Regions from separate parts of the Achromobacter sp. Root565 genome, predicted to be linked through region 1. Evidence: riboswitches for the same ligand, from Rfam matches in the RefSeq annotation. Region 1 holds a riboswitch; the other holds the start of a gene.
What was found. A riboswitch is a leader RNA that binds a small molecule or an ion and turns the genes downstream of it on or off. The one in region 1 is predicted to bind thiamine pyrophosphate.
Positions count from the first base shown of each region.

Region 2: another riboswitch for thiamine pyrophosphate. It lies ahead of thiC (phosphomethylpyrimidine synthase ThiC); the one in region 1 lies ahead of ASD71_RS22575 (sodium:solute symporter family protein).

Region 1 covers NZ_LMGO01000006.1:242,557-254,488, forward strand. The annotation lists gene ASD71_RS22525 (SDR family oxidoreductase) at 179-934, opposite strand; gene ASD71_RS22530 (AraC family transcriptional regulator) at 1,101-2,009, shown strand; gene ASD71_RS22535 (FAD-binding oxidoreductase) at 2,121-3,308, shown strand; gene ASD71_RS22540 (HutD family protein) at 3,292-3,855, shown strand; gene ASD71_RS22545 (electron transfer flavoprotein subunit beta/FixA family protein) at 3,924-4,673, shown strand; gene ASD71_RS22550 (electron transfer flavoprotein subunit alpha/FixB family protein) at 4,673-5,605, shown strand; gene ASD71_RS22555 (LysR family transcriptional regulator) at 5,616-6,629, opposite strand; gene hutG (N-formylglutamate deformylase) at 6,662-7,465, opposite strand; gene ASD71_RS22565 (MarC family NAAT transporter) at 7,729-8,412, shown strand; gene ASD71_RS28075 (hypothetical protein) at 8,685-8,915, shown strand; gene ASD71_RS22570 (LLM class flavin-dependent oxidoreductase) at 8,965-10,251, opposite strand; TPP riboswitch at 10,411-10,517, shown strand; gene ASD71_RS22575 (sodium:solute symporter family protein) at 10,617-11,932, shown strand, end outside.
Region 2 covers NZ_LMGO01000001.1:810,563-822,494, reverse strand. The annotation lists gene thiC (phosphomethylpyrimidine synthase ThiC) at 1-1,455, opposite strand, end outside; TPP riboswitch at 1,519-1,625, opposite strand; gene ASD71_RS03645 (hypothetical protein) at 1,848-2,411, shown strand; gene ASD71_RS03640 (helix-turn-helix transcriptional regulator) at 2,563-2,991, opposite strand; gene ASD71_RS03635 (winged helix-turn-helix domain-containing protein) at 3,117-3,785, shown strand; gene proB (glutamate 5-kinase) at 3,787-4,923, opposite strand; gene obgE (GTPase ObgE) at 4,979-6,115, opposite strand; gene rpmA (50S ribosomal protein L27) at 6,319-6,579, opposite strand; gene rplU (50S ribosomal protein L21) at 6,614-6,925, opposite strand; gene ASD71_RS03610 (IclR family transcriptional regulator) at 7,195-7,953, opposite strand; gene ASD71_RS03605 (fumarylacetoacetate hydrolase family protein) at 8,093-9,262, shown strand; gene ispB (octaprenyl diphosphate synthase) at 9,444-10,409, shown strand; tRNA gene ASD71_RS03595 (tRNA-Pro) at 10,562-10,638, shown strand; gene ASD71_RS03590 (nucleotide sugar dehydrogenase) at 11,437-11,932, shown strand, end outside.

The DNA.
Region 1 (11,932 bases):
TCCATGTCGCCAGCACTCTGGGGTGCGGCAGGCAAGACTTTCGCCCGATCGCCCGGCGGCGGCATGAATATAAGGAACGGCGATGGTCAACATCAGCGGCGCTTAAAGAGCCGCACTTCTACAAGGGGAGACCCGTTCGGGCCGCGCAAGGAGGCGGCCCGGTGTGGTGCCGCGCGCGTCAGATGCCCTGGCCGCCCGACACCTCGATGCGCTGGGCGTTGACCCATCGGTTGTCTTCGGACAGCAGGCTGGCGATCATCGGCCCGATATCGTCGGCCACGCCCACGCGGCCTAGCGCGGTCATGTCCGCGAAGGCCTTGTTGAATTCGGGCGTGTCGCGCACTGCGCCGCCCAGAAAGTCCGTCTCGATGGCGCCCGGCGCCACCGCGTTGACGGCGATGCCGCGGTGGCCGAGTTCCTTGGCCAGGTAGACCGTCAGCACCTCGACGGCGCCCTTGGCCGCCGCATACGCGGCCCAGCCCGGCGCCGACACGCGCGTCAGGCCGCTGGACAGGTTCACGATGCGGCCGCCGTCGGACAGCAGCGGCAGGAGGCTTTGCGTCAGAAAGAACACGCCCTTGAAGTGCACGTCGATCAGCTTGTCGAACGCTGCCACGCTCATGTCGGCAATCGGCGCCATGTCGCCATGTCCCGCGTTGTTGACCAGGTGATCGAAGGTGTCACGCTGCCACGTTTGGGCCAGCGCCGTCCGCAGCCGCGCGACGAAGTCTGGAAAGGCGGCCACATTGCCCGCATCCAGCTGCAGCGCCACGGCCTTGCCGCCCAGCCGCTCGATCTCGGCGACGACTTCGTCGGCCTGCGCCGCGCGGCTCTGGTAGGTGATGACGACGTCGTTGCCTCTGCGGGCGAGGGCCAGGGCGGCGCTGCGGCCCAGGCCGCGGCTCGAACCGGTGACAAGAGAAATCGTGCTCATGAAAAGGCTCCTTGGTGGTATTCGGTGAGGGTTCATTCTGTGGCGGATGCACCGGATCGCCTTTGCCTGAACCTGGGCGTTGTTGGCCTGATCCTCCAAATGAGCGTCCCGGCGCGCGGGAACCCATTACGATGGCCCGGTGGCAAACCCTTGGTGATCCCTCCCCATGACCGACACGTTGCTCAACGACACCTTGCGCGCCGCCGCGAGCCGTTACGCGCAAGCCCACGCCGGTCCGGCGGGCGTGGCACAAACGCCCATTCCGGGGTTGGCCGTCATCCGTGCGTTGCAGCCCACCGGGCTGGACTACGCGATCTCGCGGCCGCTCGCGTGCCTGGTGCTGCAGGGCGCCAAGCGCGTGGCGCTCGGCGCGAACACGTTCGACTTCAGTGCCGGCGATTCGCTGCTGATCACGGCCGATGTGCCCACTGTCAGCCAGATCACGCGGGCCAGCCCCGGAGAGCCGTACTTTTCGCTGGTACTGGACCTGGATCTGGCCGTGATTGGCGACTTGGCCCTGGAAATGAAGGTGGGGCCGGTGGACCCGGGCGCGCCCGTCCGGGTGGAACAGACCGACGCCGAGGTCGCCGACGCCGCGCTGCGCCTGTTGCGACTGGTCGAACGGCCGTCGGCGTTGCCGGTCCTGCAGGCGCAGCTGGTGCGGGAAATGCACTATTGGCTGCTGACCGGCCGCCACGGGCAGGCGATCCGCCAGCTTGGCTGGCCGGGCAGCGCCGCCCAGCGCATTGCACGCGCGGTCGCGGTGCTTCGCGCCGAGTTTGCGCAGCCGCTGCCGGTCGAGCGGCTGGCGGCGGCGGCCGGCATGAGCCCGTCGTCGTTCCACCAGCACTTTCGGGCGGCCACGTCGCTGTCGCCGTTGCAGTTCCAGAAGCAGCTGCGCCTGATCGAGGCGCGCCGGCTGATGACCGCCGAAGGCGCGACGGCCAGCAGCGCGGCGTTTGCGGTGGGCTATGAAAGCGCCCAGCAGTTCACCCGCGAGTACCGGCGGATGTTCGGCCTGCCGCCGGGCAAGGACGCCGAGGCGATCCGAGGCGCGGTTGGCGCGGCCGCCTGATCGCGGGCGCACCTTTCCAGAACGCTTTTATTAAGTATTCGCGGCGCTTATATTGCGGCGGCTCCGAAAAGGCGGGTCCACACTCGCCGCACTTGTCCTTGGAGCCTTGTCGTGAAAAGTTATGACGTGATCGTGATTGGTGCCGGCGTGATCGGCAGTTCGGTGGCGTTTCACCTGGCCGAACTCGGCGCGAAGAACGTGCTGGTGCTGGACCGCGAGACCATCGGCGCGGGCACTACGTCGCAGTCGTCCGGCATCCTGCGCACGCACTATTCTGTGCGCGAGAACGTGGAGCTGGCCCAGCGTTCTTGGAGCGTGTTCAACAATTTCGCCAGCTATCTGGGCGACGAAGAGGCCTCGTGCGGCCTGGTCAAATGCGGCTACCTGATCACCGCCGCCGACGACGACAAGCTGGAACCGCTGCGCGGCGCGCTGGCCCAGCAAGCGGCGCAGGGCATCGCGCTGGAATTGCTGAATGCCGCGCAGGCGCGCGAGCTGCTGCCCATCGCGTCCTTCGACAACGCTGCGCTGATCGGCTATGAGCCGGAGGCGGGCTTTGCCGACGCGTATCTGGTGGCCACCAGCTTCGCGCGCGGCGCCCGCCGCCGCGGCGTCACCATCCGCGAAAACGTCAACGTCCAGCGCCTGATCATCGACAACGGCCGCGTGACGGGCGTGGTGACATCCGAAGGCGACTACAGCGCGCCGCTCGTCATCAGCACGCAGAACATCTGGACACCGGAGCTTGCCGGCTGGACGGGCGTCGCCATGCCCGTCGTGCCGGAGCGCCATGCCGTGCTGGCGCTGGAGTGCGAGGCTGCGCCTTACACGTATTCGATGCCGGTCTTCAAGGACCTGGCCTCGCCCGGCATGCTGTATTGCCGCAGCTACGGCGGCAACCAGATGCTGGTCAGTGAAGGAATTGTCGGCGAGGCGCTGCAAAAGAGCGATGCTGAGCAGGGTGATATTCCGCTGGACTACGTGGCCGAGGTGGGTGCGCAGGTGGCGGACCGCTTCCCCGCGTATGAGACCGCCGGGCTGGCGTCTTCCTGGACCGGCGTCTACGACGTGACGCCCGACTGGAACCCCGTGCTGGGCCGCGTGCCGGGCGTCGAAGGGTTGATCGTGGGCTTTGGGTTCTCGGGTCACGGCTTCAAGCTGTCGCCCACGGTGGGCCGCGTGCTGGCGCAAGAGGCCCTGGGCCTGGCGACCGACGTGTCGCTTACGCCTTATGAATTGGGGCGCTTTCAGCGCGGCGCGCTCTTGACCGGGAAGTACGGCCTTGGCGCAGTTTCCTGATTCGCGCGGTCCGGTGCGCGCCAGCTGGCTCGCGTTGCCGCCCGAGCCGTGGAAGAACGGAGGAGGCGTCACGCGCACGCTGGCGGCCGATCCGGCTGGACGGTGGCGCGTGAGCATCGCCGATATCGAACGCGACGGGCCGTATTCGCGCTTTCCGGGGTTTGACCGCGTGTCGGTCGTGCTGGCGGGCGAGGGGGTGATGCTGCAAGGCGAGGGTGTCGCCGTGGCATTGCGGCCCCTCGAGCCGGCTGCGTTTGGCGGCGACGCGTTGCTGCAATCGACCTTGGTCGGCGGAGCCGTGCGGGTGCTGAATCTCTTTGTCTTGCGTGGTGCTGCGGTGGCATCGGTGACGTGTTCGGACGTGGCGTCCGGTTGCTGCGAGGTCGGTTCGCTGCCGGCCGGCGCGGACGGGCGCGACGTCACGCGGCTCGTGGTGACGTCGGAGGAATACCAGATGTCGCGCGGCGCCAACCCCCGCACTGCAGCCACGCAAAGCGACTTCGCCGTGATCCTGGACATCACCGTCCAGGGAAGCGTCCCGAACTGACCAACCTGCAGCCGTCCCCGCCACGACGCGGGAACGGCCGTTGATTCCTTTCACTCAGGAGTGTTTCCATGAAGGTACTTGCCGCGGTCAAGCGCGTGGTTGACTACAACGTCAACGTGCGCGTCAAGGCCGACCAGAGCGGCGTGGACATCGGCAACGTCAAGATGTCGATGAACCCGTTCGATGAAATCGCCGTCGAGGCGGCCGTGCGCCTGAAAGAGCAGGGCGCGGCTGCCGAGGTCGTGGCCGTGTCTTGCGGCACGGCGCAGTCGCAGGAGACGTTGCGCACGGCGCTGGCCATCGGCGCCGACCGTGGCGTGCTGGTGCAGACGGATGCCGCGTTGCAGCCGCTGGAAGTCGCCAAGCTGCTGCGCGCCGTCGTGGACAAGGAAGCGCCCGCGCTGGTGATCCTGGGCAAGCAGGCCATCGACGACGACGCCTGCCAGACCGGCCAGATGCTGGCGGCCCTGCTGGGCTGGCCGCAGGCCACCAACGCCAGCGCCATCGCCATCGGCGAAGGCACGGCGCGCGTCACGCGCGAGGTGGACGGCGGCCTGGAAGTGGTGGAACTGACGCTGCCCGCCATCGTCACGGCGGACCTGCGCCTGAACGAACCGCGCTACGTCACGTTGCCCAACATCATGAAGGCCAAGAAAAAGCCGTTGGACGTGGAAACGCCGGACGCGCTGGGTGTGGATCCCGTGTCCCGCCTGCAAACGCTGCGCGTCGAGGAACCGGCGGCGCGCGCGCCCGGCATCAAGGTCGCCGACGTGGCCGCGCTGGTCGACAAACTGAAGAACGAAGCCAAGGTGATCTGATGACTGTCCTCGTTATTGCCGAACACGATAATCGGGCGCTGAACGGCGCCACGCTCAACGCCATCGCCGCTGCCGCCCGGCTGGCCATGCCGATCCACGTGCTGATCGCGGGCGGGGACGCGCAGCCGGTCGCCGAGGCCGCTGCGCGGGTGGCCGGGGTGGAAAAGGTGCTGCTGGCGCAGGCGCCGCAGCTTGCCGACGGTCTGCCGGAAACCGTGGCCGCGCAGGCGGTGGCGGTTGCCGCTGGGTATTCGCACGTCTTCCTGGCCGCGACGGCGCAGGGCAAGGGCGTGGCGCCGCGCATTGCCGCCTTGCTCGACGTGGCGCAGGTCTCGGACGTCATCGAGGTGCTGGCGCCTGATACGTTCAAGCGTCCGATCTATGCCGGCAACGCGATCGCGACGGTCAAGAGCGGCTATCCGGTGGTCGTGGCCACGATCCGCCCCACGGCCTTTGACGCGGTGTCAGCCGAGGGCGGCAGCGCCACGGTGGAAGCGGTCGAGGCCGTGGCGGGGGCGGGCTTGTCGCGCTTCATCAGCCGCGAGATCGCGGTGTCCGAACGCCCCGACTTGGGCGGCGCGCGCGCGGTGGTGTCGGGCGGACGCGGCCTGGGCAGCGCGGAAAACTTCAAGCTGCTGGATCCGCTGGCCGAAAAGCTGGGCGCGGCGCTGGGCGCCTCGCGCGCGGCCGTCGACGCGGGCTATGCGCCCAACGACTGGCAGGTCGGCCAGACCGGCAAGATCGTCGCGCCGGAACTGTACGTGGCCGTCGGGATCTCGGGCGCCATCCAGCATCTGGCGGGAATGAAGGACTCCAAGGTCATCGTCGCCATCAACAAGGACGGCGACGCGCCGATCTTCGGCGTGGCGGACTACGGTCTGGTCGGCGACCTGTTCGAGGCCGTGCCGGCGCTGACGTCGTCGCTGTCGTGAGGGTGGGGCGTTAGCGCCGCAGGCTGCGCCACAGCGTGGCCGGCGGCAGCCCCAGCGCCGGGGCAAGTTCCTTCTGGATCAAGCGCTCCATGGCCATCAGGATCACGTCGCGTGCTTCAGAGGGCAGCTTGCCCACCTCCTGCTGGCGCGCGGCCAGATACAGCGTGCGCGACAGGGCGGGATCGTCGGCCCGCGTCGCGCCCAGGAAGGGCGCGAGCGGCAGCACGCGCAACTGGTCCAGGAAATGGCGCGACTGCCAGATGCACAGCGGCGTGCTGATGCCAAAGCCCAGCCCGGCCGTGACCAGGCTGAGCAACGGATCGGTATTGTCGAATTCGTAAGTGCGCTCGATCATCACGCCGTGTGACTCGACCAGCCGGTCGATCTCGGCGCCGATGAACGAGCGCGCGCTGTAGCGGATGAACTGGGCGCGCTGGCCCAGTTCCTTCAACGTGTCGATCCGGTCCATGCTCATCGAGCGCGGCACGATCAGCACGTAGGGTTCGCTGAACAGGCTGTATTTGCGGATAGTGGGCTTGCCCGCCGACGCGCTGGTGGTGACGACGAGGTCCAGTTGCCGGTCTTCGAGCTGCTTGTCCAGCACGGGCGTGATGCCCGACCACAGCCGGATCTGGCGCGACGCGCCGGACAGGCCGTGGATCAGCGTTGGCCCCAGCGTGCCGGCAAACGAGTCCACGCAGCCGAAGCGCACGATGTTGCGCTTGGCCCGGCTAAGGTTGCGCACGCTTTCGGTCATGTCGCCGGCCTGCGCCAGCAGCCGCGCCGCGTGTTCAAAAAGCAGCTCGCCCGCCGGCGTGGGCCGGGCGGGGCGGGTGCTGCGGTCCAGCAGTTCGGTCGACATGGCGGCTTCAAGCTGCTTGATCCGCTGCGACACCGCCGCCTGCGAAAATCCCAGCAGTCGCGCCGCACCCGAGACCGACGCCGCTTCCACCACGGCTACCCACGTCAACAGCAGGTTCCATTCTGGATAATTTTCCGTGCTGCTGAACGAAAAACGGTTCATGGCGTGGGCATCCGGCGGCGTTTGGAATGGGCTTAGCGCTGGCGCGCGGTGGTCTGGCGCAACGCAGCGGTCACCATGCCTTCGACCACCGGAATGACCTTGTCTGCCAGATCGGGGCGATAGCCGTACGGGTGCGTTTCGTCCATGTAGGTGGACTGGCACATTTCGAGCTGGATGGCGTGGACGTTGTCGGCCGGCGACCCGTAGTGACGCGTGATGTAGCCGCCCTTGAAGCGGCCATTGACGGCCCAGGTGTAATCCGTGCAGCCGTTCAACTGCTCATGCACGGCGGCCAGGATGTCGGGCGCGCAGGAGGCGCCGTCGGACGTGCCGATGTTCAGGTCGGGCAGCTTGCCCTCGAATAGGCGCGGCAGGACGCTGGCGATCGAGTGCGCTTCCCACAGCAGCACCGTGCCGTGCTCGGCCTTGATGCGGTCGATTTCCTCGCGCAGCTTGGCGTGATACGGCTTCCAGTACGCGTCCAGGCGCTGAGCGCGCTCCGCGTCGGTCAGCACGGCGTCGTTCTGGTACAGCGCATCGCCGCGAAACGCCTGGGTGGGACACAGGCCGGTTTTGGTCTGCCCAGGGTACAGGCTTTCGTCGTTGGGCGGTCGGTTCAGGTCGACGACGTAACGCGAATAGCGCGCGCCCAGCACGGACGCGCCCAGCGCCTGGGCGAACTGATACAGGGTGTCCAGATGCCAGTCGGTGTCGCCGGATTGCAGGGCAACATCGGTCATGTGCGGACGCTGCGCGTCGGGGATCTGGCTGCCGAGGTGGGGAATGGAGATCAGCAGCGGGGCGGTGCCGCGGCTGAATTGATAGAGGTCGGTCAAGAGGAAACTCCGGGTGGCAATGGCAATGCGCCGCGGCAAAGCCGCAGGCAGCGGGCGCTTGTATGCTAGGCAGCGCGGCCCGCTGCGGGAATTGCATCAGTTTAATGGATGCTGATGATTAGCCAAGCCGATGCTGGACGCGTTGGCCGCAGGGCGTTCACCGTGGGCCGCGTGCCGGATCGGCCGCTTGGCCGTGGCTCGTTGACGGAATTACCGGGCCGCGTGAGGTAGAGTAGACGGCGCGCATACTTTAGCGAGCGGTCATGATCGATGAACTGATTCAACTGGGCAAGCTCGTCAGCCTGGGTCTGGCGCTCATGCTGCCGCTGGCCAATCCGCTGACGTCCATGACGCTGCTGCTGTCGCTCGGCCAGCAGATTCCGTTCAAGGAACGGCAGAAGCAGGTGACCCAGGCGGCGTTCTACGTTGTCGGCATCATGCTGGTGACGTATTACGCTGGCGCGCTGCTGATGCACACCTTCGGCATTTCCATTCCCGGGCTGCGCATCGCGGGCGGGCTGATCGTGGTCAGCATCGGCTTCAGCATGCTGTTTCCGTCGGACCAGCCGCGCGCGCTGGAGGCCGAAGCCGCGGCCGACGCGCTCGCGCACCCAAGCCCCAACATCGCCTTCGTGCCGCTGGCGTTGCCGGGCACGGCGGGGCCCGGCACGATTGCGATGATCATCAGCGGCGCGTCGTCGGTCGATACGGCCATCGCACCTGACTATGCGCGCTGGGTGGTGGCCGTGACCCCGGTCATCGTGTTTTCGCTGCTGGGGCTGCTGTTCTGGATCTGCCTGCATTTTGCGGGCCGCATCGTTGCCGTGATCGGCAAGAGCGGCGTCGAGGCCATTTCGCGCGTCATGGGCTTTCTGCTGGTCTGCATGGGCGTGCAGTTCGTGATCAACGGCGTGCTGGAGATCGTGGGCAAATATCCCAACTTGTAGCTGCCTTCGTTGTAGCTGCCGCGACAATGCCCGGCGGCCGGGGCTTGCTGCCGGCGTGACGAGCCGGCCAGGTAGTCGCGATGATTTTGATTTCACCCCGTTTCGTGCGGCTTGCTGGAACATAATCTACGCTACATTACATTTTTTAATATTCGCCGCGGGGCAGTCCTGCATCACCGCGGCGACGGCTTTTGTATGTGCGACATCATGATTAACGACAAGATCAGGCAGTGCGCGGCAGCCCGCGAATTTATCGGGTTTGGTGCGCGGAAGTGCCGATCAAGCACCTGCGGCCTGGCTACCGCAATCTGCAACGGTGCGTCGTGATGGCCTGGCTGCTCTTTATCGTCGTGGGGCTGGTGCTCACCGGCATCGTCACCGCCTTGATGCGCGAGCCTGGCGTCCGCCTTTACGACTGGATCGCCACCCGCGCGCCGGCCGCAACGGCCGTTCGCATCCGGCCCTCCGGGAACCTATCCCCGACACCAAGCGCGAACCGCTGACCCAGACGGGCTGATCCGCTCGGCACCTTTCGGTCCGGCGTCAGCCCTGTCAGCGGCCCGGTCTTTGCAGGCCCAGATGCCCGCGCAGCGTGGCGTGTTCGTAGTCTTTACGGAACAGCCCGCGCTGTTGCAGCACCGGCACCACCTGCTCCACGAAGTCGTCGATGCCGCCCGGCAGCGACGGGGGCATCAGGTTGAAGCCATCGGCGCCTTCGTTCCTGAACCAGTGTTCCATCCGGTCAGCGATTTGCTCCGGCGTGCCCACCATCGTGCAATGTCCGCCGCCCGCGGCCAGCCGGCCAAGCAATTGGCGCACGGTGGGCTGTTCGGTTTCGATGATGCGCAGGATGGTCCCGTAACGGCCCTTGGGGCCGGTGAACGCGGACAACGGGGGCAGGGGCGGCACGGGCGCGTCCAGTTCCCAGCCCGAACAATCCTGCAAGACGAACGTGCCCAGTTGGCGCAATGAGGCGTCCGCGGGCAGCAGCTCGTCCAGTTCGCGCTGCTTGGCGCGGGCTTCGGCCTCGGTCGAGCCGACATAGGTCACGAGGCCCGGCATGATCGGCACAAAGGCGTCGCGGCCCGCCGCCCGCACGCGCTGTTTGATGTCGCGGTAGTAGGACTGCGCGGCCGGCAGGTCGTAGGCCACCGCATAGATGGCCTCCGCGCGGCGCGCCGCCAGATCGCGGCCCTGGTCCGAGGCGCCCGCCTGGAACAGCACCGGATGCCCTTGCGGCGGACGCGGCACCGTGAGCGGGCCGTCCACCAGGAAATGCTCGCCATGATGGTCTATCTTGTGCAGGCGGTCCGGCACGCCGAAGTGGCCGTTGCGGTCGATGACCAGCGCGTCGTCGTCCCACGAGTCGAAGAGCCGCAGCGCGACGTCGACAAATTCCTCGGCGCGGGCGTAACGCCAGTCGTGGCCGGGCATGGCTTCGTAGCCGTGGTTGCGCGCTTCGGCATCGAACATCGACGTCACCACGTTCCAGCCCATGCGGCCGCCGGAAATGTGGTCCAGCGAGGCCACCATGCGCGCCGCATGAAATGGCGTGAAGAACGTGCTGGACACCGTGCTGATCAGGCCGATGCGCGAGGTGGCGCGGGCGATCGCCGCCATCGTGGTGAGGGGTTCAAGATACCAGCGCGGACCGTCGCCGATGTTGTCCATCGACTGGCCGTCGGCAAAGAAAATGGCGTCCAGCTTCCCGCGCTCGGCCGTGCGAGCCAGGTTTTCGTAGTAGCTGATGTCGCCCAGCCGCTCGGCCGCCGAGTCCGGGTGGCGCCAGGCCGCGCGATGGTGGCCGCAGCCGAAAATGAACAGGTTCAGGTGCATCATGGCGATCAGCTCGTCGATTGCGTCATCAGTTGCGTCATCAATGCCGCGTCCGGCACGCCCTCGGGTGCCGCAAGCGGGCGAACTTAGCATAAAACCGGGCGCCGGGCGGCGCCTTCCCCGCTGCGCGTTGACATCGCCGCGCCGCTCTCCTAACCTTGCGGCAATTCCTGGGGGAGCCCTGTATGGGCTGAGATTCCGCGTCAACGCGGTAACCCTTTGAACCTGATCCGGGTAATGCCGGCGAAGGGAAGGACTCCGCAAGTCTCGCGCGCCCTCCCTGATTCCATTCATCTTGCGGCCTCCCTGACGGCGGGCTGCCGCGTTACGCGTCCGGCCCCAGGCCGCGCGCGGGAGGACCGACCTTCATGTTGACCCAAACCACCGCCCTGATATGGCTGCTGCTGTTCTCGGGCGGCTTCGCCCTGGCCAGCGTGCTGTACACGCGGCGCAAGCGCAGCACCCTCGAAGACTACATCGTCGCGCGCAACAGCCAGGGGTCCTTTGGCACGATCCTCACGCTGATGGCGTCCACGCTGGGCGCATGGATTCTCTTTTCGCCGGCGCAGGCCGCCACGTGGGGCGGCTTGGCCGCCGTGATTGGCTACGCGCTGGGGTCGATGTCGCCGCGCCTGGTGATGATTCCGCTGGGACGGCGCATGCGCGAGCTGATCCCGCACGGCCACACGCTGACGGAATTCCTGATGGCGCGCTACGGCCGGCCCATGTATGGCCTGGCGCTTTTCATCATGCTGTTCTACCTGTTCATCGCGCTCTCGGCAGAGGTCACGGCCATTGCCAAGCTGGTCGCGATGCTGGCGCCCGTGCCTCTGTGGGCCACCGCGGCCATCGTGATGGGGACGACCTTGCTCTACACCACCTACGGCGGCCTGCGCTCGTCCATCTTCACCGATCAGGTGCAGATGATGATCATCGTGCCGCTGCTGGTGGTGCTGTGCGTCGTGGGCTGGCAGGCGGCGGGCGGCACGTTGCCGACCATTCAAGCGCTGCAGGCCAAGGCCCCGCAGTTGCTGGATCTGACCGACCCGGTGGGCGTGAAGGCCGGGCTGACCTTCTTTGTCGCCATCCTCTTGACCGGCATCTTCCACCAGGGCAACTGGCAGCGCATCTACGCCGCTCGAGACACCCGCACCATGCGCAACGGTTTTCTGCTGGGCGGCGTGCTGGTGGCGCCGTTCATCTTTCTGATGGGGCTGTTCGGCCTTGCCTTCGTCGGCTTGGCGCCCGAGGGCGACAGCTCGATTGCGCTGTTCAGCGTGATCATGCCGCACGCCCCGGCGTGGTTCGTCATCGCCCTGATCCCGCTGGGCCTGTCCCTGGTCATGAGCACCGCCGACACCGCCATCAGCGCGGTGTCCAGCATCATCGCGGTGGACCTGCGCCGCCTGATGCCGAACGCTGGCGGCGCCACCATGAAGCGCCTGGCGCGCTGGCTGGTGCTGCTGATGGCGATCCCCGTGATGATCGTGGCGTCGCAAGGCTACAGCGTGCTGTACCTGTTCCTGCTGGCCGACCTGCTGTGCTCGGCCGCCGCCTTCCCGGTGTTCTATGGGCTGTTCAGCCGCAAACACGATGGTTTCACCGCGACCACGGCCACCATCACGGGGCTGATCGCCGGGCTGTTCTTCTTCCCCGCGCCGGGGGACAAGCCGACGTTCCTGCT
Region 2 (11,932 bases), on a different contig from region 1:
CGCGCCGATGCCCGACGTGATGTGGTCGTAGCCAGGGGCGATGTCCGTCGTCAGCGGCCCCAGCGTATAGAACGGCGCCTCGTGGCAGTGTTCCAGCTGCAGCTCCATGTTTTCCTTGATCATCTGCATCGGCACATGCCCCGGCCCTTCGATCATCACCTGCACATCGTGCTTCCAGGCTACCTGTGTCAGCTCGCCCAGCGTCTTCAGTTCGGCGAATTGCGCCTCGTCGTTTGCGTCGTAGCCCGAGCCCGGGCGCAGGCCGTCGCCCAGCGAAAAGCTCACGTCGTACGCCTTCATGATCTCGCAGATCTCTTCGAAGCGTTCGTACAGGAAGCTCTCCTTGTGATGCGCCAGGCACCACTTCGCCATGATCGAGCCGCCGCGCGACACGATGCCCGTCATCCGGTCCGCGGTCATCGGAATGAACGGCAGACGCACGCCTGCGTGGATCGTGAAATAGTCCACGCCTTGCTCGGCCTGCTCGATCAGCGTGTCGCGGAAGATCTCCCAGGTCAGGTCCTCGGCCTTGCCGTCCACCTTCTCCAGCGCCTGGTAGATCGGCACCGTGCCGATCGGCACCGGCGAGTTGCGGATGATCCATTCGCGGGTTTCGTGGATGTGCTTGCCCGTGGACAGGTCCATCACCGTGTCGCCGCCCCAGCGGATCGCCCACGTCATCTTTTCCACTTCCTCGCCGATGCCCGAGCTGACCGCGGAATTGCCGATGTTCGCGTTGATCTTCACCAGGAAATTGCGGCCGATGGCCATCGGTTCCACTTCCGGGTGATTGATGTTGGCCGGAATGATCGCGCGGCCGCGGGCGATTTCGTCGCGCACGAATTCCGGCGTGATCGCGGCGGGAATCGATGCGCCGAACGATTGGCCCGGATGCTGGCGCAGCAGGCGCTTGACCATCTTCTCGCCGTCGGGGCCGCTGTCGCGCAGCGTTTGCAGGTAGTGTTCGCGGCGCAGGCTCTCCCGGATGGCCACGTATTCCATTTCAGGCGTGATGATTCCGCGGCGCGCGTAGTGCATCTGCGACACGTTAGCGCCCGATTTTGCGCGGCGCGGCGGGCGTTGCAGGTCAAAGCGCATTGCCGTCAGCTTGGGGTCGGTCAGACGCGATTTGCCGTACTCGCTGGTCGGGCCGGACAGCAGCTCCGTATCGCCGCGCTCATCGATCCAGGCGCGTCGCAGTTCCTGCAGGCCGCGGCGGATGTCGATCTTGGCTTCGGGGTCCGTGTAGGGACCGCTACAGTCGTACACCGTCAGCGGCGGGTTCTTTTCGCCGCCGAACATCGTCGGGGTGTCGTCCTGTTCGATTTCCCGGAAGGGCACGCGGATGTCGGGGCGCGAGCCCACTTCATACACGCGGCGGGATTTGGGCAGCGGTGCGACGGCCGCCGCGTCGACTTCGGCGGTAGCGGCCAGGAATTTGGGATTGGCGTTCATGGAAAGCTCCAAGCGAGTGGTTGGAGCCGATCGGGATGGACTCCCGTCCAGGCGTGCGAAGACGCGCGGCGGGAATACGCTCCCAGCATCGGCATTATCCGTACTGGTACGAAGGGACTCTCTCAACACGTCGCCGCCCTGAAGCGGGACGAGTACCCCTGCGTGAACGCGAAGTATAGAGCCAAGTGCGCCCGGTGCCGCCATCAATCTGCGCGCTACCCGCCAAGCCGCAGAAATAGGGCTTTTCCAGCAGGCTGGTATTACTGCTTTACATTTGGATTCAGTCTAGGCAGACACCGTCATGCAGGTTCGGTACACTTTTTTCCACACGCCGCGTGTACAGTCTTAGAGTCTTACCGTTCGGCATCAGCCCACTTAAGAAGGAATCGAGCATGCAACTGAACCTACGCACTTTGGCGCCCGCCCTCGTTGTCGTGACATTGGCGCTAGCGGGTTGCAAGACCGCCCCGACTAAGACGTCCGACGCCGCGGCCACGCCTCAGGCAGGCCAGCAATCGGCCACGCCCGCGACCGCCGCGCGCGTGGATTTCTATCTTGCCAAGCGCGAACCCGGCGCCGGCCTGCGTGAAGTCAGCCTCCCGGACGGCAAGCTCTATCTGCAGGAAACGCCTGTCCTCACGCGCGCTGACCTGACCGATGCCGCCGCGCTGGTCGACCGTCAAGGCCAGAACTTCGTTGGCCTGCGTTTCTCCGAAGCCGGTACGCGCAAGCTCACCACCGTCAGCACCGCCAACGTCGGCAGCGTGCTCGCCCTGGTGATCGATCAGGAACTGGTTGCCGCGCCGCTGATCGGCGAACCGCTCAACCGCGGCGTCCTGGCGTTCGGCGTGCCTTCGGCTCAGGCTGCCTCTGAAATCGCCGCCCGCATCCGTGGCGACGCCGCACCCGCGGCAGGTGGCACGGCCCCCGCGCCTGCGCCCGCCGCCAAGCCCTGATTCAGGGCGCGCAAAAAACCCGGCTCTTGTAGCCGGGTTTTTTTGCGTCGCGACTTTGGGCGGGAAGGGAAAGCGCTTGCATGGTGTGCGCCAGGCCGGAAACGAGCGGGATGACGGGTTCCGCGTCGACGGCCGCCAGCGCGTTTCGCAATCAGCCGATCTTGCGGCCGCGCGGCTTGACGCCGCGGCGAAGCAGGGTCGTTTCGATGAAGGTCTGGGTCAACGCTTCGAGCATTGCCCGTTCGTCAGGCGTCAGCGATTCGAACTGCGAGGGCGAAATATTGGGGTAGGGCCACGGCGCCAAGGGCCGGGGCCGGCCGCCGGGACGCGGCGCCGCGTCGGAAACGCCTGATACTGGCAAGGTATTGCTCAAGTCGTAGGCTTCCAGGGGAAGCTCCATGGGACCCTTGCCGGTTTCCAGCCATTCGACTTCGATCTTCAACACCTGCGCCAGCTTGCGCGCGGATCGGCTCGAATGCCGCAAACCACTTTCGTAGCTGCCGATAGCACTTTGGGAGATGCGCACCAAGCGGGCGAGCGCCTTCTGCGTGTGGCCACGAAGAAGACGCGCATGCTTCAGTCGGTCTGAGAATGTTTTCACACGGCGATTGAAGCTTGCGGGGCGGTCACGTTGGTGGATATAAATAACACTAGGGTGATAACTTCTGGGGCGGTCGCATGTGGGAGCGGGGCAGCGTGTTCATCATGCCATCTGAAAATGTGGCGGGGTGGCGGCTTGCCGCTGTGCTGCGCCAATTTCAATGGGACACCCGCGTCTTCGCATCGGTGGACGCGCTGCAGGAACACCTGCCTGACGACGCGCCGGATCTGCTCGCGTTGCAGGGGCCTTGCGCTGGCATTGCCGATCTAATCGGCCGCTTGCGCCACGCGGCGCCCGGCGCGCGGGTGGTGTGGCAAGACGGTGGCGCCACCGCGATCCAGCGCGCGGCGGCGCTGGACGCGGGCGTCGACGCCTGTGTGCCGGCCGGCACGGAGCCGTTGGAATGGGATGCGCTCTTGCGTAGCCTGTACCGGCGCGCGCGATGCGGACCCGGGGCGTGGCGCGTCGTGTCGCCGGGACGCGTGCTGGTGGGCCCCGCGGGTCAACGCCTGCCGCTCACGCTTCGCGAGCGCGCCGTGCTGGTGCGGTTGTTCAATGCGCCGGGCCACTGTCTTCATCGCGAAAACTTCTTTCCGGCGGAAGCGCGCGATCCCCTGGACAGCGCGCGGCGCGTGGACGTCGTCGTGTCCCGGCTGCGCAGCAAGGCGCGCCGGTTCAATATCGAACTTCCGCTATTGGCGGTGCGGGGTTGGGGGTACATCCTGCTGCCCGAGGGCGCGGGCAGGGCGCCTTCGGGGATGGACGGCGCCTGACTTACAGCACCACCAGATTGTCCCGATGCATGAGCTCGGGTTCGGTCATGCTGCCCAGAATGCGCGCGATCTGCGACGACGGCTGGCGCAAGATGCGGCGCGTGTCGGCAGACGAATAATTGATCAGCCCGCGGGCGCATTCCTGGCCCTGGCTGTCCACGCACGCCACGACGTCGCCGCGGCCGAACTCGCCTTCGACGTCGGTCACGCCGATGGGCAAGAGGCTCTTGCCTTCGCGCAGCAGTGCCTGCACGGCACCGTCGTCCAGCACGACACGCCCGCGAAGGCGCAGGTGATCAGCCAGCCACTGCTTGCGCGCCGACCACACCGGCAGGACGGCCTGCAGTTCGCTGCCGATGCACTCGCCCTGGGCCAGTCGCGTCAGCACGTTGCGTTCGCGGCCCGATGCGATGACGGTGTGCGCGCCGCTGTGGGCCGCGCGCTTGGCGGCCAGCACCTTGGTCAGCATGCCGCCGGTGCCGATGCCGCTGCCCGCGCCGCCCGCCATGGCTTCCAGCGCGGGTTCGCCGGCCTGGGCATGCGAGATGAACTTGGCTTGCGGATTCTTGCGCGGATCCGAGTCGTACAGGCCGCGCTGGTCGGTCAGGATGACCAGCGTGTCGGCCTCGATCAGGTTGGTGACCAGCGCGCCCAGCGTGTCGTTGTCGCCGAGGCGGATTTCATCGGTCACGACGGTGTCGTTTTCGTTCACGATGGGCACGACGCCCAGACGCAGCAGGGCGAACAGGGTGCTGCGCGCGTTCAGGTAGCGATGGCGGTCGGCCAGGTCTTCGTGGGTCAGCAGGATCTGCGCGGTGCGCAGCCCGTGTTCCGCGAAGGCGGCCTCGTAGGCCTGGCACAGTCCCATCTGGCCCACGGCTGCCGCGGCCTGCAGTTCGTGCATGACCGACGGGCGCTTGCGCCAGCCCAGACGCGCCATGCCTTCCGCGATGGCGCCGCTGGACACCAGCACGATCTGCTTGCCCTGCTTGTGCAGGGCGGCGATCTGCGCGGCCCAGTGCGCGACGGCGGCGCGGTCCAGGCCTCGGCCTTCGTTGGTGACCAGCGATGAGCCGACTTTGGCGACGATGCGCTGGGCGTGGGTGACGACGGAAACGGCGGGTGATTCAGCAGACATGATGGCGGCCGGCTGCGGCGAAAAAAAGCGTAATCGAAAGGACTGCGATTATGGCTTATTCGTTACCGCCGCGCGGCGCGGCCGGCTTGTCAGCGTCGCTGCGCGTCTCGTCGAAGCGGGGATCCGGCGCCACGTAGGTGCCTTCGGCCTGATCCTGCGCAAGTTGTTCCTTCTCGCGTTCGGCGTCCAGGTAGTCCTGCAGCGCGTAGATCAGGTCCTGGGTGCCTTCGCCCGACAGGCCCGAGATGCCGAATACCGGGCCGGTCCAGCCGTAGAGTTCCAGGAAGCGGCGCTTGGTGTCCTCGGGATCGGGCACCATGTCCAGCTTGTTCAGGATCAGCCAGCGCGGCTTGGCGGCCAGGTCGGCGTCATAGCGGCGCAGTTCCTCGACGATGGCGCGCGCGTCCGTGACGGCCTGCTCGACGGGATCCGCGTCCGGGTCGGGCGTGGACACGTCCACCAGGTGCAGCAGCACGCGGGTGCGCGCCAGATGGCGCAGGAACAGGTGGCCCAGACCGGCGCCTTCGGAGGCGCCTTCGATCAGGCCCGGAATATCAGCCACGACGAAGCTGCGCGACGGCGACGTGCGCACCACGCCCAGGTTGGGATGCAGCGTGGTGAACGGATAGTCGGCGATCTTGGGCTTGGCGTTGGAGATGCGGGTGATCAGCGTCGACTTGCCGGCGTTGGGCAGGCCCAGCAGGCCCACGTCGGCCAGCACCTTCAGTTCCATGCGCAGGTAGCGGTGCTCGCCTTCCTTGCCCGGCGTCCACTGCTTGGGCGCGCGGTTCACGCTGGACTTGAAATGGATGTTGCCCATGCCGCCTTGGCCGCCGGCGGCCAGCACGACTTGCTGCTCGTGCTTGTTCAGGTCGAACAGGACTTCGCCGGTGTCGGCGTCATGGATGATCGTGCCCACCGGCACGCGCAGGGTGATGTCCGGAGCGGCTGCGCCGTATTGGTCCGAGCCGCGGCCGTTTTCGCCGTTCTTGGCGCGGTGCAGGCGCGCGTAGCGGAAGTCGATCAGCGTGTTGATGTTGCGATCGGCCACCGCGTAGATGGTGCCGCCGCGGCCACCGTCGCCGCCGTCGGGACCGCCACGGGGAATGAATTTTTCGCGGCGAAAGCTCGCCACGCCATTGCCGCCTTTACCGGCGACCACTTCAATGGTGGCTTCGTCTACGAATTTCATGGTGTCTGCGCGTGTAGTGGGTGAGGGCGGGCGTCCCTACAGGGGAGCCGCCGGGAGGCAATCGAGAGCTTACTCGCCAATTGCCTTCAAACAAAAAAGCCCTGCCGCACGCGACAGGGCTTTTGCCGTTCGGGAAACGCGGCGGACCGCGTCCCAGATCGTTTGCAACCGCGGACTTGGCGTCCGCGGGCGCGCTATCCGAATTACTCGGCAGCGACGATCGAAACGGTCTGCTTGTTCAATGCGCCCTTGAAGCCGAATTGAACCTTGCCGTCGATCAGCGCGAACAGGGTGTGGTCCTTGCCCATGCCGACGTTCACGCCAGCGTGGAAGCGAGTACCGCGCTGACGCACGATGATCGAACCAGCGGGAATCAATTCGCCGCCGAATGCCTTGACGCCCAGACGCTTCGATTCTGAGTCGCGTCCGTTCCGCGTAGAGCCGCCGCCCTTTTTCTGTGCCATGTTTAGCTCCTGCTAAGTGGTACCGAGTCGCTTCTTAAGCCGTGATGGCTTCGATGCGGATTTCGGTGTAGTTCTGACGGTGGCCCTGACGCTTCTGATAGTGCTTGCGACGGCGCATCTTGAAGATCTTGACCTTGTCGTGGCGGCCTTGCGCAAGAACCGTTGCCTTGACCACGGCGCCGGAGACGAGGGGCGTGCCAACTTTCAGTTGGTCGCCTTCGCCCACGGACAGCACTTGGTCCAGGGTGATTTCTTGCCCAATGTCAGCCGGTATCTGTTCTATCTTGAGTTTTTCGCCAGCGGCAACGCGATACTGCTTGCCACCGGTTTTTACGACCGCGTACATGGGGTATTCCTTAAATAGGTAAATGGGTTCGTTCGAGCTGCCTGCCCTGCTGGGCAAGAATGCCGTGCTGGCCTGCCGTACCAGTGCTGGTACTAGCGCTTGTACTAGCCGAAAATCCGCTGAATCAGGACTTCCGATGATGCCAGGCGGCGTGCACGAACAACCGACGTAATTCGGCCATTGCTGACCGAATCCGAGATATTAGCCCGGGACTTTTGGAAAGTCAAAAAGCCGTTGCAGGCTAAGGGCTTAGGTGTGGCGTGAAGGCTTCATGCGCCCGGGATCACACGCAGCGCGATGTCGCGCGCCACCCGGCGGATGCCGTCCATCGCCGCTTGCCGGTGGGCGTCGTCCAGCCGGTCGGTGGGGATGGACGTGCTGACCGCCACCCGCTTGCCCAGCGGCGTCACACCGACAAAGGCCGCAAAGCACACCAGACCCGTGGCGACCTCCTCCTGCTCCTGGGCCAAACCGAGCCGCCGCGCGTCGTCGAGATCGCGGTGCAGGTGCGCGGGGTCCGAGATCGTGCGGTCGGTGACGCGGGGCAGAGTCTTGGGGAGCCGGGCGGCAAGGTCCTCGGGCGGCAGGCTGGCCAGCAGCGCCTTGCCCAGCGCGCAGGCGTGCGCGGGCAGCCGCAGGCCCAGGTCGGACACCAGGCGCACGGGGCGGCGCGCGTCCTCCCGCGCCAGGTACACCACGTCAAATCCATCCAGCGCCGCCAGCTGCACGACCTCGTTGCAGCGCTCGACGAAACCGGCGGCGGCCTGGTGAAAGGCCGCCTGCAGCCCATCGTGCCGCAGGTAGGCGGCGCCAAGCGCCATCAATTCCAGTCCGATGATGTAGCCGCCATCCTGGCGTTCGACCCACCGGCGTTGCTCAAGACAGTCGAGCAGCAGGTACAGCGTGCTCTTGGGCATTTCGCAGGCTCGCGCGAGTTCGGCGGCCTTCACCGGTGCGGGACGGCCGGACAGCACGCGCAGGATGTCGTGCGCGCGGCGGATGGCGGGAACGTCGTAATCGGCGGCCATGATGGCGATTATTCCAATAGGTTGGACTGAAAAGCAATATGTTGGACATGATAAATGAAGTCTCCTAGACTGGTCTCGCCATGCCCGGCACAAAACAATCACGCGCCCGCCACTGACCGGGCACAAGCGAGGAGACGCCATGAACGACAACAACCTGCTGCCTGCCGACCTGCCCGACGCCCTGCTCGTGGGCCGCGTGTGGCGCCCCGATCCTGCCGGCGGACCCAGCGTGGTCGTTGTCCGCGCGGGTGAGGTGATCGACATCACCGCCACGGTGCCGACGGTGTCCGATCTGCTGGACCATCCCGACCGCGTTTCGTTGGCGCGCGAGGCCAAGGGCGAGTCCCTGGGCGACGCGCATGCCCTCATGGCTGCCACGCTGCAAGGCGCGGACGGGCCGCGCCTGCTGGCGCCGTGCGATCTGCAGCCCGTGAAGGCGGCGGGCGTCACCTTTGCCATCAGCCTGCTGGAACGCCTGATCGAGGAAGAGGCGGGCGGCGACGCCGGCCGCGCGGAGGAAATCCGCGTGCGCATGCAGGCGCTGATCGGCTCCGATCTGTCCCGGCTGCGTCCGGGATCGCCCGAAGCCGTCCGCCTGAAAGCCGAAATGGTCGAGCGCGGCCAGTGGTCGCAGTATCTGGAAGTGGGGATCGGTCCCGATGCCGAGGTCTTCTCCAAGACGCCGCCCATGGCGTCCGTGGGATTTGGGGCGCGGATCGGCGTGCTGCCGGAATCGCAGTGGAACAACCCCGAGCCGGAAATCGTGCTGGCTGTCGACAGCCGGGGCGAGGTGGTTGGCGCCACGCTGGGCAACGACGTGAACCTGCGCGACATCGAAGGCCGCAGCGCGTTGCTCCTGACCAAGGCCAAGGACAACAACGGTTCCTGCGCCATCGGTCCGTTCATCCGGCTGTTCGACGGCGGCTTCACGCTGGACAGCGTACGCAACGCCGACGTCTCGCTGCGCATCGAAGGCCCCGACGGCTTCGAACTGGACGGCGTCAGTCACATGCGCGAAATCAGCCGCGACCCGCTGGATCTGGTTCGCCAGACCTTCGGCGCGCACCACCAGTATCCCGACGGCTTCATGCTGTTCCTGGGCACCATGTTCTCGCCGTCGAAGGATCGCAAGGGGCCGGGCTCGGGCTTCACGCACGTGACGGGCGACCGGGTCGTCATTGCCTCGGAGCGCCTGGGTGCGCTGGTCAACGAGGTGCAGTTGGCCACCGAAATCCCGCCCTGGACCTTTGGCGTGCGCGCGCTTTACGCCAACCTGGCCGCGCGAGGTCTGCTGCCGTACGGGCGCTGAGCCTGCCGGCGGATCCGACCTGGGGCAGGGCCCGTGGCGCCGGGCTCTGCCGCTTGCGGCATGCGTGCCCGGATTTCCCGCGCACTCCCCGTATAATCCGTGGTCGAATCCCCCGCCGACCGCTGGCGGGCCCAGCGGTAAGAGCCGTCACGCGGCTCGCTTCACACTTGTCGGATACGTCTTGAATCTCCCCGCGCTCATTGCCCCCATAGCTGACGATATGAAAGCCGTCGATGCGGTTATCCGCGAGCGGCTGAATTCCGATGTGGTTCTGATCCGCACGATCGGCGACTACATCATTGGGGCGGGCGGCAAGCGCATGCGCCCGGCCATGGTGCTGATGGTGGCGCGCGCCCTGGGCTACGAAGGCACCCATCACCAACTGCTGGCCGCCGTGGTGGAATTCATCCACACGGCCACGCTGCTGCACGACGACGTGGTGGACGAATCAGATCTGCGCCGCGGCCGCGAGACCGCCAACGCCGTGTTCGGCAATGCGGCCAGCGTGCTGGTGGGCGACTACCTGTACTCGCGCTCGTTCGAGATGATGGTCGAGGCCGACTCGATGCGCATCATGAGCATCCTGTCCGAAGCAACCACCGTGATCGCCGAGGGCGAGGTGCTGCAACTGCTGAACGTGCATGACCCGGACGTCTCGCAAGAGCGCTACTTGCAAGTGGTGCGCTACAAGACCGCCAAGCTGTTCGAAGCCGCCGCCCAGGTGGGCGCCGTGCTGGCGGGCGCCACGCCCGAGCAGGAGGCCGCCGCGGCCGCCTATGGCCGCCATGTGGGCACCGCGTTCCAGCTGGTCGACGATGTCCTGGACTACAGCGGCGACGCCGCCGCGCTGGGCAAGAACGTCGGCGACGATCTGCGCGAAGGCAAGCCCACGCTGCCGCTGATCCGTGTCATGGAAGTGGGCACGCCCGAACAGCAGCAACTGATCCGCGACGCCATCAAGACGGGCGACGCCGACTTTGCCGCCGTGGCCGCCGCCATCCAGGCCACGGACGCGCTGGAGCACGCCCGCCTGGCCGCCGTGGCCGAGGCCGAACTGGCCCGCGAAGCCCTTTCGATCTACCCCATTTCCCCTTTTCAAAATTCTCTGTTAGAATTCTGCGCTTTCGCGGTGAATAGAGATCGCTAGCAAAAAACGGCGGTAAAAATTCACAGGCGAGGTTCACCGAAACGATCTGAGCAGTCAGATGGCCTAGGTGAAAAAGCAGTGAAGCAAGTGCAGTAAAGAAAGTGCAGTGAACGTTTAGCGGGTCTGAGCACCGCTAAATGAGTAGTCAAGATCGGGGCGTAGCTCAGCCTGGTAGAGTACTGCGTTCGGGACGCAGGAGTCGGAGGTTCGAATCCTCTCGCCCCGACCACTTCATGTGGTCGAGAATTCAAGAAGGTGTTTCCCGACACCTTTTGGCTGAAAGCCGGTATCGCGCAAGCGCTGCCGGCTTTTTTGCATTTGCGCGGCTGAATGCAAAAACTATTGCTCAGCGGCCGGTGTCTGACACCCTTGAGGCATTGCGTCTAGCTTGAGGTCATTTCGGCCGGTGTCTGACACCCTTGAGGCATTGCGTCCAGCCTGAGGTCATTTCACCTGGGTGTCAGACACCTCATATAGCGTGACCTCCCACATCGCCCGCTAGATTGTCCGCGACCCGGTCATTTATTACCGGGCAATGAAAATCCGGGCTGTTTCGTGCGGATAATGGGAAGCGGTGATCCAGGATGGTGCAGTTTTTTATATTGCCTTACGCAATAACTAAATAAGCTACCGATCTGGATAATGACTTTTCAATTTGGTTAAATCAGACCAAGAAAAACGTCTTTTCATATTTGATTACATTGCACATCTGTCGCATGTTGCGGTTTGTGTAATGAATGTAATTTTTCTAGGGATTTCCCGGGTTTATTACGGGTTGTCCTGATTTATTTCCGCAGCAATAAAAATATTTAGCAAAAAGTTTGCTGCGCGACCCCTCTACGATGCCCAGGCTCGCTACCCGGATAGTTAACCGGATACCGAGCCAAATTCATTTTTAGCTATACGTCCGCCCCTATACGGCAAGGGTATTTCGATTTCATGTCGACGTACTCGCTTCGGGGCGTCGATTTCTAGTGTCTGCGACACGACGAAAACAGTGAGGTCCCCCGTGGTAAAGAGAATCGCAGTGTGTGGCCTTGGATATGTCGGCCTGCCCGTGGCAGTGGCATTTTCCAGGCGCTTTGATGTCATCGGTTTTGACGTGGACAAGCGAAGAATCGCACGGCTGAAAGAGGGTGATGACTGGACCGGCGAGATCGAACGCGACGTATTGATTGCCTCCCCCATGCAGTTCACCGACCAGTTGTCGGAACTGGAAGGCTGCGACTTTTTCGTGGTGGCCGTCCCGACGCCGGTCGACGAGAAAAACAACCCCGACTTCTCTTTGCTGGTGCGGGCGTGCCAGGCCATCGGCCCCGTGCTGCGCCCGGGCTGCATCGTGGTCTTCGAATCGACCGTTCACCCCGGCGCCACCGAGGAAATCTGCGGCCCCGAGCTTGAGAAGGCTTCCGGTCTACGCGCTGGCGTCGACTTCAAGCTGGGTTACAGCCCCGAGCGCATCAACCCGGGCGACCGGGAGCATCCGCTGGAGAAGATCGTCAAGATCGTGTCCGGCCAGGACG